DNA from 2 places in the Actinomadura sp. 9N407 genome. Region 2 is predicted to be linked to the other one. Evidence: riboswitches for the same ligand, from Rfam matches in the RefSeq annotation. Region 2 holds a riboswitch; the other holds the start of a gene.

Evidence for each region. Region 2 has a riboswitch for cyclic di-AMP ahead of ACH34Q_RS14015 (NlpC/P60 family protein). Riboswitches for the same ligand answer to the same signal wherever they lie in the genome.
Region 1: another riboswitch for cyclic di-AMP. It lies ahead of ACH34Q_RS26040 (CHAP domain-containing protein); the one in region 2 lies ahead of ACH34Q_RS14015 (NlpC/P60 family protein).

What each region holds. Positions count from the first base shown of each region.
Region 1 is NZ_JBIRAW010000017.1:154,401-161,494, reverse strand. It holds gene ACH34Q_RS26045 (CDP-glycerol glycerophosphotransferase family protein) at 1-545, opposite strand, end outside; gene ACH34Q_RS26040 (CHAP domain-containing protein) at 766-1,626, opposite strand; cyclic di-AMP (ydaO/yuaA leader) riboswitch at 1,637-1,794, opposite strand; gene ACH34Q_RS26035 (hypothetical protein) at 2,101-2,397, shown strand; gene ACH34Q_RS26030 (TetR/AcrR family transcriptional regulator) at 2,536-3,180, opposite strand; gene ACH34Q_RS26025 (nitroreductase family protein) at 3,449-4,135, shown strand; gene ACH34Q_RS26020 (SDR family oxidoreductase) at 4,132-4,950, shown strand; gene ACH34Q_RS26015 (cytochrome P450) at 4,955-6,127, shown strand; gene galE (UDP-glucose 4-epimerase GalE) at 6,197-7,094, opposite strand, start outside.
Region 2 is NZ_JBIRAW010000007.1:280,249-287,342, reverse strand. It holds gene ACH34Q_RS14040 (AAA family ATPase) at 1-950, shown strand, start outside; gene ACH34Q_RS14035 (4Fe-4S single cluster domain-containing protein) at 947-1,666, shown strand; gene ACH34Q_RS14030 (hypothetical protein) at 1,603-2,418, opposite strand; gene ACH34Q_RS14025 (FHA domain-containing protein) at 2,692-3,063, shown strand; gene typA (translational GTPase TypA) at 3,184-5,037, opposite strand; cyclic di-AMP (ydaO/yuaA leader) riboswitch at 5,230-5,371, shown strand; gene ACH34Q_RS14015 (NlpC/P60 family protein) at 5,379-6,407, shown strand; gene ACH34Q_RS14010 ((deoxy)nucleoside triphosphate pyrophosphohydrolase) at 6,420-6,833, opposite strand; gene ACH34Q_RS14005 (Mut7-C RNAse domain-containing protein) at 6,856-7,094, opposite strand, start outside.

The sequences.
Region 1 (7,094 bases), on a different contig from region 2:
ACGAAGCGGAGGCCGCCGGCGACCAGGAAGTCGCGGCGGTAGCACTTGTTGGTCGAGAGCGTGTCGTACAGCAGGTCGGGGTGATCGAGGACGGAGTCGTGCACGGCCCGGCGCCGGTAGAGCCGGGGGTACCAGAGCGTCTCCCTGGCGTGCGGGCCCAGATGTGACCGTACGCACAGGCCGGAGACGAGATCGGCGCCGGTCTCCTCGGCGGCGGCCACCATGGTCAGGCAGGCGTGCCGGTCCAGGACGTCGTCGCTGTCGAGGAACATCACCCGGGCCCCGCGGGCGTGCTCGATCCCGACGTTGCGGGGCCGGCCGCAGCCGCCGGAGTTCTCCGGGAGGTGGACGGCCCGGACCCGGCCGGGATGCGCGGCGGCGAACCGGTCGGCGACCTCGCCGGTGCCGTCGGTGCTGGCATCGTCGACGATCACCACCTCGACGCTGCGCAGCGACTGGGCCAGCACCGAGCGGACGGCGCGCGGCAGCCGCCCGGCGTCGTTGTAGGCGATCACGACGACGCTGACGTCGGGCCGGACCCGCATCCCATCCCCCTTCGCCCGCTTTCGACCGTTCCGGGGTAGGCATTTCCAGCCAGGCCCATTGCCGGGTCGATCTGGGATCAAGCGGACGTCAATGTTCGGGGGTGATCTCCGTTATGCCCCAGAACATGGGGAAACGCCGAGGGCGCCCGGCCACCATGATCATGGTGGCCGGGCGCCCTCGGCTCGGGTCCGTCAGCACGGGTTCATCACCCGCGCGGGATCACTTCCCGCGGTAGTCGGGGTAGCCGTAGCCGGCCACCTGCGACACCTTGCGGGTCTTCTCCTTCACGGCGTTGCCGGTGTTGCCCTCGACCGTGTCGATGGTGCCGTCGCCGTTGTCCTTGACGACCAGGCCGACGTGGTTGATGGACGAGATGCCGCCGCCGTTCCAGGCGAAGAACACCACGGCGCCGGGCTTGGGCTCCTGGCCCCAGCGGCCGGTCTTCTTGAACCACATGGCGTGCTGGACGGTGTAGGCGTCCCAGCCCATGCCCTTGACACCGGTCTGAGCGCCGACCCAGGACACGAACATGTTGCACCACTGGGCGCCGTTGTAGGCGGACACGTTGCCGCCGTCACGCTGGGCCGTCAGCTTGGCGTTGTCGGTGCCCACGTACCAGTCGTGGAACTTGGTCTGGCCGCCCTTGCCCTCGGAGATGCCGACCTGCTTCTTGGCCAGGCCGATCACTTCCTGGGCGGTGGCGGCCTTGGCGCCGGCGTTGGCGTCCTTGGCCGAACCGGCGTCCTCCTGGGCGTCGCCGGCCTCGCCGGCCACGGTGCCGGTGGCCTTCTGCGAGGTCGACTCGGTCTTGCCGGCCTTACCGGCCTTGTCGGTCAGCTGGTCGACGGCGGCGTGGCCGCCCTTGCCGACACCGGCCACGCCGGCGACGGTCTGCACCTGGTCGGCGGTCGGGGTGGTGGAGGCCACCGCGCCCATGGCCGAGCCGAGGGCCAGCACGCCCATCGTGGCGCCACCGATCACACCGGCGGCGGCGCGCCCGCGGAGGGCGAAGGTCTGGGAGGTCAGTTCGCTCGTACGGACGCGGAGAGCGGCGAGAGCGGGAGAGTTGCGGAACGACAAGTCAGAGTCTCTTTTCTTCCATGGCCGCCTACCGGGTTAGCTGTCGGATTCGGGCATGGAAGTCGCCCTACGGCACACGCGGACGTGCGCCGATTCACCCCAGGTTGGTTGGGTCCCCGGCTCCTGGCACCGCTGTGCGGTGCGGAACGGACTCGGCGGTCCGGCGGCCATGAAGCGCCACCGGCACTGCGATCAGATGGATGACGGTCGTGCGGGTTCATGGACCGCACACACGACCTCGGGTGGCGGGATCCGGCCGTCCGGCTCGGTCCGCCCTCCCGATGAGCGACGCATGGGGTGCATCGCGGAGGTGGTCAGAAGGTATCAAACTTCTTACTTGTGGCAAATCCGGGGCAAAGCACCCGGCCCTAGGTTCAAAACCACCCACACCTCGCATCTCTTCCCGACATCTGGGCATGATCCGGACGCGGAACCGCACCGCGCCCCAGTGGCGCCCGGGGAGGAGACGGATCGATGGGGTCGGATTTCGGGTTGTTGGCGATCACTCTGCTGGGACTCGCGGGGCTGGGCGTGGTCTGCCTCGCCCTCGCCGTGGCCGGGGGGCTGATGCTCGCCCGCTCCCTCGCGGAAAGGCTGCCCGTGCGGGCCTCCGGGGCCCCGCTGCCCGTCCGCAGGCCGGCGGAACGGCAGCGCCGGCCGGGCACTGAGGAAAGCGCCGGAACCCAGGGCGAGAAGCAGCGCGAGACGCCGGGCGAGAAGCGGAACGAACCGCGGAGCACGGCCCGAACGGCACGGTCAGCGTCGAACTAGCCGAGACAAAGGCCACACCAAGCCAGGGTCACGAACGGCCGCGAGACACACCTCACACCGCAGAGGCCCTTTACCTCTGCCTACACCCCGGTCTGCCTTCACCTACGGCCCCGGCTTCGCTTACGGCGCCGGCTTTGCCTACGCGCCCGCTCCGGCCCCTGCGCCCGCTCCAGCCTCGGCGTTCTGTCCCGCGATGGCGCCTGCCAGGACGAGCCGTCCGGCATCGCGGACCATCGCGGCGACCTCGTCGACCGGCGTGCTCAGTGAGGTCAGGCTGACCAGGGCCGCCAGCAGCACATGGCCGAGAACGATCTCCACCTGGTCCCGCTCGGGGACGGGGTCGCCGATCGCGGCGGCCAGCCGGTCGCGCAGGAACAGGAACAGCACCGTGCGGTCGTCCTCGACGCTGGAGTCGTCCGAGGTCACCGCCTGGACGATCGCCGAGGCCAGCGGGATCTGCTCCGCCCCGGCCCGGACGATCCGCTCCAGCAGGGCGGTGAGCCGCTCGACCGGGGTGTCGCCGACCGCGAGCGCGTCGATGTCGGCGGTCACCCGCTGCGCCCAGCTGGCGGCCACCTCGGTGAGCAGATGGTCCTTGGTCGCGAAGTAGCGGTAGACGGTGGCCCGCGCCACACCGGCGCGATCGGCCACATCGTGCATGGTCACGGCCGGATAGCCGCCCTCAAGCGCCAGCATCCGGGCGGCCTCGATCAGCCGCTCGCGACGGGCCTGCTGTTCCTTGCTGAGGGTCCGCGTGACGGTGAACCGCACATCGCCGCTCAACGCGCCTCCTTCGGTGACCGAACGTGTGACCGCGGCCATCCTCTCGTACATCCGTTCCCATCGCGCCCCCGGTACCGGCGGAACGGGCCTCGCACGCGTTCCAGGGCCGCCCGATTCCAGGGCCCGCGGCGGCCTTGTCCGGCCACCGCCCGGCGGGCGAGGATGCAACGGACGCGGCCGGGATTCGCCCTATCGCTTGCTTGGTTGCGACGCTAGTTTAGACACGGGTCTCCAGGTACCGGACGGGGACCACGAAACGGGAGCACGGATGCCGATGGAGTTGCACGAGGCCCTCTACACCACCCGCGCGATGCGGCGGGTCCGGCCGGATCCGGTCCCGGTGGAGGTCCAGCGCAGGATGCTGGACGCCGCCGTACGGGCGCCCAGCGGCGGCAACAGCCAGAGCTGGCGGTTCCTGCTGGTCGACGATCCCGGCCTGAAGGGCCGGATCGGGCCGCTCTACCGGGACGCCATGGACAAGCTGTGGAAGACCGTCTACAAGGAGCGGATCGACGCCGCCAACGCCGATCCCGAGGACCCCGACAGCGCCCAGATGCTCCGCGTCGTGAAGTCCGCGCAGTGGCTCGCCGACCACTTCGAGGAGGTCCCGCTGTTCCTGTTCGGATACACGCGGTTCGACCCGAACGGCGGCTCGATCTTCCCGGCGATCTGGAGCGCCCAGCTCGCCGCCCGCGCCGAGGGCGTCGGCAGCTCGATCACCTCCGTGCTGAGCTTCTTCCACCCGGACGAGACCAACGAGATCCTCGGCGTCCCCAAGGACGAGGGCTGGTCGATGGCGTGCTGCGTCTCGTTCGGCTACCCGACCGGCCGGTGGGGCGTGGCCGCCCGCCGTCCCGCCCACGAGGTCAGCCACCGGAACGCCTGGGGCGCCCCGGCCGGCTTCGAGACCCCCGAGCCGCTCTGGACCCCCGAATCGCTCAGGAGCCCGACATGACGTCATCGCGCCTCGACGGCACGTCCGCCCTGGTCACCGGAGGCGGCAGCGGCATCGGCCTGGCCTGCGCGCGGCGGCTCGCGGCCGACGGCGCGGACGTGATGATCTGCGGCCGTACCGCCGAACGGCTCCAGGCCGCGGCCAAGGAACTCGGCTGCCGGTACGTGGTGGCCGACGTCGTGGACGAGGACCAGGTGGCGGCCGCCGTCCGCGCCACCGCCGCGACCTCCCCGCTGCGGGCCGTGATCCACTGCGCGGGCGGTACCACCTCGGTCGGGCCCATCCCCCAGCTCGACACCGCCGCCTGGCGCGACACCCTGGAGCTCAACGCCACCGGCACCATGCTCGTGCTTAAGCACTCCGCGCGCCTGATGGCCCGTACGGGCGGCGGCGCGTTCGTGGCGATCTCCTCGATCGCCTCGTCCAACACGCACCGCTGGTTCGGCGCGTACGGCGTCTCCAAGGCGGCGGTGGACCACCTGGTCCAGCTGGGCGCCGACGAGCTGGGCGGGGCCGGGATCCGGGTGAACGGGATCCGGCCGGGCCTGGTGCGGACCGAGCTGGTCGCCGGGATCACCGACCCGGGACCGGTCCTGGACGACTACCTGGCCTGCATGCCGCTGGACCGGGTCGGCGAGCCCGAGGACATCGCCGAGGCCGCCCGCTTCCTGGCCGGGCCCGAGTCGTCCTGGATCACCGGCCAGGTCGTGAACGTCGACGGCGGCCACCACCTGCGCCGCGGGCCGGATTTCCGGGCCGTCTTCGAGCCGATGTTCGGTGCCGAGGCGCTCGGCGGAGTCATCCCTGAGGAGTGAGGCAATGCGCACGACCGTGGACCTGCTGGACGGCGAGATGTACGCGGGCGACCCCTGGAAGGTGTACGCCGAGCTGCGTGCCGGGGCACCCGTCTACCACGACGAGGCCAACGGGCTGTGGGGCATCTCGCGGCACGCCGACATCTTCGCGATCGAGCGCGATGCCAGGACCTGGACCAACTCCGGCGGGTACCGGCCGCAGCTGACGCCCGCCGATCCGTCCATGATCGGGATGGACGATCCCGAGCACGCCCACCGGCGCCGCATGGTCTACCGGTGGTTCACCCCGCGCGGGACGGCCCGCTACGCCGACCGGATCAGGGCCACGGCGATCGACTGCATCGACACCGCCCTGGAGGCCGGCACGGTCGACGCCGTCCCGGCCCTGGCCGCGCCGCTGCCGGCGCGCGTGATCGGCTGGCTGCTCGGCTTCCCCGACGACGCCTGGCCGCGCCTGGTGGACTGGTCGGCGACCGCCGTGCTGGCGGGCGGCGGGCTGCGCTACGTCACCCAGGAATCGACCGAGGCGGCGGCCGGGTTCGCCGTGGCGGCCCTGGAACTGGCCAAGGAACGGCGCGGTTGCCCGGCCGACGACCTGATGTCGATCTGGGCCAACGCCGGGCCGGACCAGCCCGCCTACGACGAGGAGCATCTGGCCCACGAGGCGCTGCTGCTCCTGGTCGGCGGCGCCGAGACGACCCGTACGGTGATCGCCACCGCGCTCGACGCGCTGATCACCCACCCGGACCAGTGGCGGCTGCTGCGCGACGACCCCTCGCTGATCCCGGACGCGGTGGAGGAGTTCGTCCGCTGGACGACGCCGATCCTCAACATGTGCCGGGTCGCGGCGGCCGACACCGAGGTACGCGGCGTACCGATCCCGGCGGGCGAGCAGGTCCTGCTCATGTACGGGTCGGCCAACCGGGACGAGGAGGTCTTCGACCGGCCGGAGGTCTTCGACGTCACCCGGCGCCCCGGCGACCACATCGCGTTCGGGCTCGGCCCGCACTTCTGCCTGGGCGCCTCGCTGGCCCGGCTGGAACTGCAGATCTTCTTCGAGGAGTTCATCGCCCGCGTCGGCACCGCCGAACGCGCCGACGACCAGGGTCCCAGAATCCTCCCCAACGCCTTCGTCAGAGGCGTGACGGAATTTCCCATCACCCTCACCCCGCGTTGACTCGTGGCGTGTTCGCCCCATCGCCGCCGGCGAAAGGCGAACACGCCACGAGTCAACGGGACGGCGTGATCAGGCGGCGTCGATTGTGCTGCGCCGCGACGCCCATTCCAGGGAATGGCGGATGGCGTCCTCGATGGAGAATTCCGGCTTCCAGTCGAGCATTTCCCGTGCCTTGGCCGGGTCGACGAAGGCTCCCACCACGTCGCCCGGCCGGGCCGGGGCCTCCTCGACCCTGAACCCGTCGCCCACCACCCCGCGGAAGGCCTCCACCAGTTCCCGTACGGTCGTCCCGCCGCCGGTGCCGAGGTTGATCACCTCGTAGCCGCGGCTCCCGTCCGGGCGCTCCGGCGGGATGATCGCGTCGAACCGGTCGGCGGCCTCGCAGAACGCCCGCGCGATGTCCCAGACGTGGATGTAGTCGCGTACCGCCGTACCGTCGCGGGTCTCCCAGTCCACCCCGGTGATCCGGAACGGCACGCCCAGCTCGTACGACTCGATCATCTTGCCGAGCGCGTGCGTGGGCTTGCTGCTCTGCAGGCCGGTCCGCATCAGCGGGTCGGCCCCGATCGGGTTGAGGTAGCGCAGCGAGACGACCCGCAGGCCGTAGGCGGCGCAGAGGTCCTCCAGCAGCAGTTCGGCCATCATCTTCGAGCGGGTGTAGGGGTTCTGCGGCTCCAACGCCGAGAGTTCGGTGACCGACAGATCGGGCTCGGGGCGGTACATCCCCGCGGTCGAGGCGAAGATCATCCGATCGCAGCCGTTGCGGATCAGATGGCCGGCCAGGTCCAGCGTCCTGGTCAGGTTGATCTGGTAGTAGCGCTGCGGATCGGCCATCGAGTCGGGCACCACGATCAGCGCCGCGCAGTGCACCGCCACGGCGATGTCGGGATGCGCCGCGAAGATCTCGTCGACCAGCGCGCCGTCGCCGATGTCGCCCTGGTAGAAGACCTTTCCCTGGGTGAATTCG
Region 2 (7,094 bases):
CCAAGACCCTCGACATCCTCAAGCGGGCGGTGCTGGGGCTGTCGGGCGCGCAGGCGACCCGGTCCGGCAGCCGGCCGCGCGGCGTGCTGTTCTTCGCCGGGCCGACCGGCACCGGCAAGACCGAGCTGGCCAAGGCGATCACCGAGCTGGTGTTCGGCGACGAGTCGGCCTACCTGCGGTTCGACATGAGCGAGTTCTCCGGCGAGGGGTCCGGCGACCGGCTGATCGGGTCCCCGCCCGGGTACGTGGGGCACGAGGCGGGCGGCGAGCTGACCAACGCGGTGCGCGAGGACCCGTTCCGGGTGATGCTGTTCGACGAGATCGAGAAGGCCCATCCGCGGATCCTGGACAAGTTCCTCCAGATCCTGGAGGACGGCCGGCTGACCGACGGCCGGGGCAACACCGTGCACTTCTCCGAGTCGATCCTGATCTTCACCTCGAACCTGGGGATGTACGTGCAGGGCCGCGACATCACGGCCCGTTCCGACGTGGCCTCGCCGCCCGCGCCGCGGATCCAGAACATCACGCCCGGGATGACGTACGAGGAGGTCGAGCACCGGATCAAGGGGGCGGTGGCCGGCCACTTCAACGAGGTGCTCAACCGGCCCGAGCTGCTCAACCGGTTCGGCGACAACATCGTGGTCTTCGACTTCATCGGCGCCGAGGCGGCCAACAAGATCTTCGATCTGCAGTTCGCCAACATCTGCCGCCGGGTCACCGAGGAGCACCGGCTCGGCCTGGCGGTCAAGGGCGAGGCCCTCGGCACGCTGCGTGAATGGTGCACGACCGAGCTGGACAAGGGCGGCCGGGGCATCGGGATGGCGCTGGAGTCGTGCTTCGTGAACCCGCTGGCCCGCGCGATGTTCGACCGCGAGCTCGTACCGGACGACCGGATCACCGTGACCGGCATCCGGCGCGAGGGCGGCATCGTTCATCTGGACCTGCAGTGACCGGGCTGCTGCTCGCCAAGGCCCACTATCCGGTGACCACTCTCGGCCCCGGGATCCGCGCGGGCATCTGGACACAGGGCTGCACGCTGGCCTGCGACGGCTGCCTGTCCCGCGACACCTGGGACGCGGATCCGGCCAAGGAGGTACCGGTCGAAACCGTGCTCGGATGGCTGGCCAGCCTGCCCGGGCCGGTGGAGGGCGTGACGATCTCCGGCGGCGAACCGTTCCAGCAGCCCGCGGCGCTGGCGGCGCTCGTCGGTGGTATCCGCAGGTGGCGGGACGAGTCACACCATGAGACGATTCCATTGGACATAATGGTCTACAGCGGATATGCCTATTCCCGGCTCTCGCGCTCCGCCGAGGCGCGCGAGATCCTGGAGTCGTGTGACGCCGTCATCACCGGGCCGTACGTCGATCGGCAGAACCCGGGGGGGCGACACGCCCAGAGTGGCTCTCTACTCTGGAGGGGGTCGGCCAACCAGCGCGTCGTACCGCTGTCCCCGCTGGGGGAAGCACGGTACGGAGCCCTGAACGGCGTCGGCCGGATCAACGAAGAACAGGATGCAGGGCCCCGAGTCCAGGTGTCCGTGGACGAAGGGCCGGAGGGAAGGCGGGTGTACTACATCGGGATCCCGCGGAGAGGTGACATGGATCACCTCAGGTCAACGCTGGAGCGCGCTGGGGTACGAGCGGGGGATGTGTCATGGCGACCTTGAATTGCCCGGTCTGTGATGAGCCTTTCCAGCAGGGCGATCTGCTCTGCCTGAGCTGTGGGGCCAATCTCGCGCGCGCCGGGGGCGGCCGCCGGCAGGGTCCGGCGTACGACGACCAGCAGCCCCCGCGGATTCCACCGCCTCCCGGCCCCCAGCAGGGGTACGGGCAGCAGCCCTATGGGCAGGACCCGTACGGCCAGGGCCAAGGCCAGGCGCCGGGTCAGGGCCAGGGGCAGGGGCAGGACCCCTACGGCCAGAGCCCGCAGCACCAGCCGCCGGCCCCTCACCAGCAGGGCCAGCACCAGCCGCAGGGCCAGCAGCAACCGCCTTATGGGGAGTCCCCGTACGGTGGCGGCGACGCCCAGTTCGGCAACTCCCCCTACCAGAAGGGCCAGCAGCAGGGCCAGCCGCAGCAGCAGAGCCCGCAGCAGCCTGGGCAGCCCGTTCCCGGTCCGCCGCAGCCTCAGCAGGGCGGCCAGCACGAGCAGTACGGCCCGCCCCAGCCGCAGTACGGCGAGCCTCAGCAGCAGGGCCCGCCCCCTGTCCCGAACGACCCGTGGGGCGCGCCCCAGCAGGGTCAGCAAGGACAGCAGCAGGGCCAGGGCCAGCCGCCTCAGGACCAGAACCAGTGGGGTGCTCCCCCGCCGCCGTCCCCCGACCAGTGGGGTCCGCCCCCGCAGCAGCAGGGACAGCAGGGCGGCCAGCACCAGGCGGCGCCCCAGCAGCATCAGGGCGGCCAGCACGGTCAGCCGCAACAGGACCAGTGGGGCGCTCCCCAGCCGCCTTCACCTGACCAGTGGGGCCCGCCCCAGCAGCAGGGCGGCCAGCATGCCCCGGCCGACCCGTACGCGCCGTCCCCGCAGCACCAGTCACCGCAGCACCAGGCCCCGCAGCACCAGTCACCTCAGCAAGGAGGCCTCCAGCCTCCGCCGCACGGGCGCGAGGCGACGCTGCTGCCGCAGGACCAGCAGCAGGGGCCGCCCCGTCCGGGCGGCGACACGGCGTTCATGTGCCCCTACTGCGAGGCGGTGCTGTCCAACCCGGGCGCCGCGCAGTGCGACTCCTGCCTGCGGCCCCTGCCGCAGCAGGGCACGCCCGTACTGCGGATGCAGTTCCCCTCGGGCGAGCTCAAGGTCTCGGTCGGCCAGCACCTGGTGCTGGGCCGCGACGCCGGCCAGTCGCCGGTGGCGGGCTCGTTCACGCAGTACGACAACGTGTCACGGCGCCACTCGACCGTGTGGCTGGACCCGTCCGGTACGGCCTGGGTCCGGGACGAGGGTTCCACCAACGGGACGTTCGTCAACGGCGAGCGCCTCCCGCGCGGTGTGGAGGCCCCCCTCCGCGACGGCGACCAGCTCCGCCTGGCCGCCGACGTGACCGGGACCATACAGCTGAAGTAGCGAATGAACGCGTGAGTGAACGACTGAGGGCCGCTCCGATCGGGGCGGCCCTCAGTCGTTCGTCCTCAGTCTTGCGCCATCAGGCATTCGTCACCAGGGCTCAAGAGCCCGGGAAGCCCCTTAGCCGGCTCGCTTGGCGCGGGCGCGGGTGCGCTCGCGCTCCTTGGAGTCCAGGACGACCTTGCGGAGCCGTACGGCGGTCGGGGTGACCTCGACGCACTCGTCCTCGCGGACGAACTCCAGGGCCTCCTCCAGCGTCAGCAGGCGCGGCGGGGTCAGCGTCTCGGTGGTCTCGGCCGTGGAGGAGCGGATGTTGGTCTTCTGCTTCTCCTTGCAGATGTTCACGTCCATGTCGTCGGCGCGGGAGTTCTCCCCGACGATCATGCCCTGGTACACCTGCGTGGTCGGGCCGACGAAGAAGGTGCCGCGCTCCTGCAGGTTGGTGATCGCGTACGCGGTGGCGGCGCCGGTGCGGTCGGCGACCAGGGAACCGGACGGCCGGGTGCGCAGCTCGCCGAACCAGGGCTCGTAGCTCTCGAAGACGTGGTGCGCCATGCCGGTGCCGCGGGTCTCGGTGAGGAACTCGGTACGGAACCCGATCAGCCCGCGGGCCGGGACCAGGAACTCCATCCGGATCCAGCCGGTGCCGTGGTTGGTCATGTGCTCCATCCGGCCCTTGCGGACCGCCATGAGCTGGGTGACCGCGCCGAGGTGCTCCTCGGGGATGTCGATGGTGAGGCGCTCGACGGGCTCGTGCTTCTTGCCGTCGATCTCGCGGGCGACGACCTGCGGCTTGCCGACGGTCAGCTCGTAGCCCTCGCGGCGCATGTTCTCGACCAGGATGGCGAGGGCGAGCTCGCCTCGGCCCTGCACCTCCCAGGTGTCGGGGCGCTCGGTGGGCAGCACGCGGATCGAGACGTTGCCGACCAGTTCGCGCTCCAGCCGGTCCTTGACCAGCCGGGCGGTGACCTTGGTGCCCTTCTCGCGGCCGGACAGCGGGCTGGTGTTGGTGCCCACGGTCATCGAGATGGCCGGCTCGTCCACGGTGATCAGCGGCAGCGGGCGCGGGTCGTCGGGGTCGGCGAGGGTCTCGCCGATGGTGATCTCCGGGATGCCGGCCAGCGCGATGATGTCGCCGGGGCCGGCCGCCTCCGCGGGCTTGCGGGTGAGCGCCTCGGTCATCATCAGCTCGCTGATGCGGACCCGCTCGATGGTGCCGTCCCGCTTGCACCAGGCGACCTGCTGGCCCTTCTTGATGATCCCCGAGTGCACCCGGCACAGCGCGATCCGGCCCAGGTAGCTGGAGGCGTCCAGGTTGGTGACGTGCGCCTGGAGCGGGGCGTCCGGGTCGTACGCGGGGGCCGGGATGGTGTTCTTGATCACCTCGAACAGCGGCTCGAGGTCCTCGCTGTCGGGCATCTCGCCGTTGCCGGGCTTGGCGAGCGAGGCGCGGCCGGCGCGGCCGGAGGCGTAGACGATCGGGAAGTCGATCTGCTCCTCTTCGGCCTCGAGGTCCATGAAGAGCTCGTACGTCTCGTCCACGACCTCGTCGATCCGGGCGTCCGGGCGGTCGGTCTTGTTGACGACCAGGATCACCGGCAGCCGGGCGGTCAGCGCTTTGCGCAGCACGAACCGGGTCTGCGGCAGCGGGCCCTCGCTGGCGTCCACCAGCAGGACGACGCCGTCGACCATGGACAGCCCGCGCTCGACCTCGCCACCGAAGTCGGCGTGGCCGGGGGTGTCGATGATGTTGATCGTCATCCCGGCGTGCCGGACGGCGGTGTTCTTGGCCAGGATCGTGATGCCCTTCTCACGCTCCAGATCGCCGGAGTCCATGACGCGGTCGTCCACGTCCTGGTTTTCGCGGAACGCCCCGGACTGCCAGAGCATGGCGTCGACGAGCGTCGTCTTCCCGTGGTCGACGTGGGCGACGATGGCGACGTTCCGGAGGTCGTCTCGCGTGGAGATGGGCATGCGGTCTCGCCTTGGGGTGAGAGTGTGGGGTTCGCCGCAGAGGTGCGACCGTCCTTATTCTACTTGGCCGAACGCCTCCCCCCGACGGGACGGCCGTCACAGCTGCCACAAATATGGCTATTTGGCCAACTTTGCCCGTTGTTTGTAGTCTCCCCACATCCGGTCGTTCGCAGTCCCGCCCCCCGGGACGACGTCCGGACACCGCCGAATCCCCCACGGGGAACCGGGGACCCAGGCCTCCTGGGGTGAATCGGCGCACATTCGGTGTGCGCCGTAGGGCGTCTCCTGGCCCGAACCCGTCAGCTAACCCGGTAGGCGGCTTAGGAGAGGAGTTCACCGGTTTGACACCGGCCACTGAACGGCGCGGCTTCGCCGTGCCCGCCCTCACCGCTGCCACGATCGTCGCCATCGGCGCCTTCGCCCCCATCGCCGCCCAGGCCGCCACACAGCCGGCCCACGCGCCCGCGTCCGGTACGGCCGTACGGGCCGCCGCGGCCAATCCCCCGAAGCCGACCGAGAGCGAGCTGCGCAAGCAGCTGGACGCCCTCAACACCGAGGCCGAGAAGCTGACCGAGGCGTATAACAAGACCCGGGTGGACATGCGCGCGGCCCAGAAGGCCGAGCGGACCGCCGCCCAGACCGCCGCCACGCTGGAGGCCCAGGTCGCTCCCGCCCGCGCTGAGCTGGGACGGCTCGCCGCCGCCAACTACATGGCCGGCGGCGACGACATGCTGTACGGGGCGGGCGACACCAACGGACTGTCCGCCTCGGCCTACCTGACCCAGAGCCGGGCCGCGACCGTGAACCGGCTCCAGGCGCAGATCGACCAGGCGAACCAGGCGCAGGTCGCCGCAAAGGCCAAGACCGCGCAGGTCCAGCGGGCCGCCACCCAGGCCGAGACCGCCCGCCAGGCGGCCAAGTCCAAGGTCGGCGAGGTCACCCGCCGGCTGGACAAGCTGACCACCACAAAGGTCAAGGACCCCAAGTCCGGGCTCACCGCGTCCGTGAAGGGTTCCGGCCTGCCCGCCAAGATGGCGCGCAAGGCGCTCACCAAGATCGGCAGCCCGTACGTGTGGGCCGCCGCGGGCCCCAGCAGCTTCGACTGCTCGGGACTGGTCGTCTGGGCGTACGACAAGGTCGGCAAGGGCGGGCTGCCCCACTACACCGGTGCCCTCTACGAGCAGGGCAGCAAGGTCGGAAAGGGCGCGCTGCGCTCCGGCGACCTCGTCTACTTCGGCGGCAGCCTGCACCACATGGGCATCTACCTGAGCGACGGCAAGTACCTGCACGCTCCGCAGACCGGCGATGTGGTGAAGATCTCAAAGATGTCCGACCGCTCCGACTACGCCGGCGCCAACCGGATCTCCTGAGCCGGCGGGCGCTCAGCCGCTCACATACGGCTGGACGGCCTCCACGATGGGCAGGTCACCGGGGAGCCACTCGACGTCGTACAGCTCCCCGGGGGCCAGCCAGCGCAGGGCGAGGTGCTCCAGCGCGCGCGCTTCGCCCTCGACGATCCGGGCGGTCCACACCCGCAGCACGCCGCCCAGGCTCAGCGGCCAGTCGCCGCCGATCCGCACGTCCAGCGCGATCTTGACGCCCAGCTCCTCGTGACACTCGCGGACCAGGGCGTCCTCGTCCGACTCGCCCGGATCGACCTTGCCGCCCGGGAACTCCCAGCCACCGGCCAGCGCGGGCGGCTCCGCCCGCTGCGCGGCCAGCAGCCGTCCCCCGGCGATGATCGCCGCGCCCACCACTACGTTGATCGTGACCAGCCCCTCTCTGCCCGGCATCATGCCGGAACGGCGCCGCCCGCGCTCAGGAGGCCGCGCTCCGTGCCGAGCCGTGAGCCGAGTCCTGAGGCGAGTCCTGAGGCGAGTCCTGAGGCGAGTCCTGAGGCCGGTCGCCGCCCTGGGCGGAACCGGCCGCGACGACCGTGACCGCGTCCTCGACGATCCGTTCCAGATGACCGCCGTGCGCGCCGCGCCAGTAGACCTGGCCGCAGTCGGCGCAGCGGCCGTACACGTCGTAGCTGCGGCGCGTCCCGTCCGCCAGCT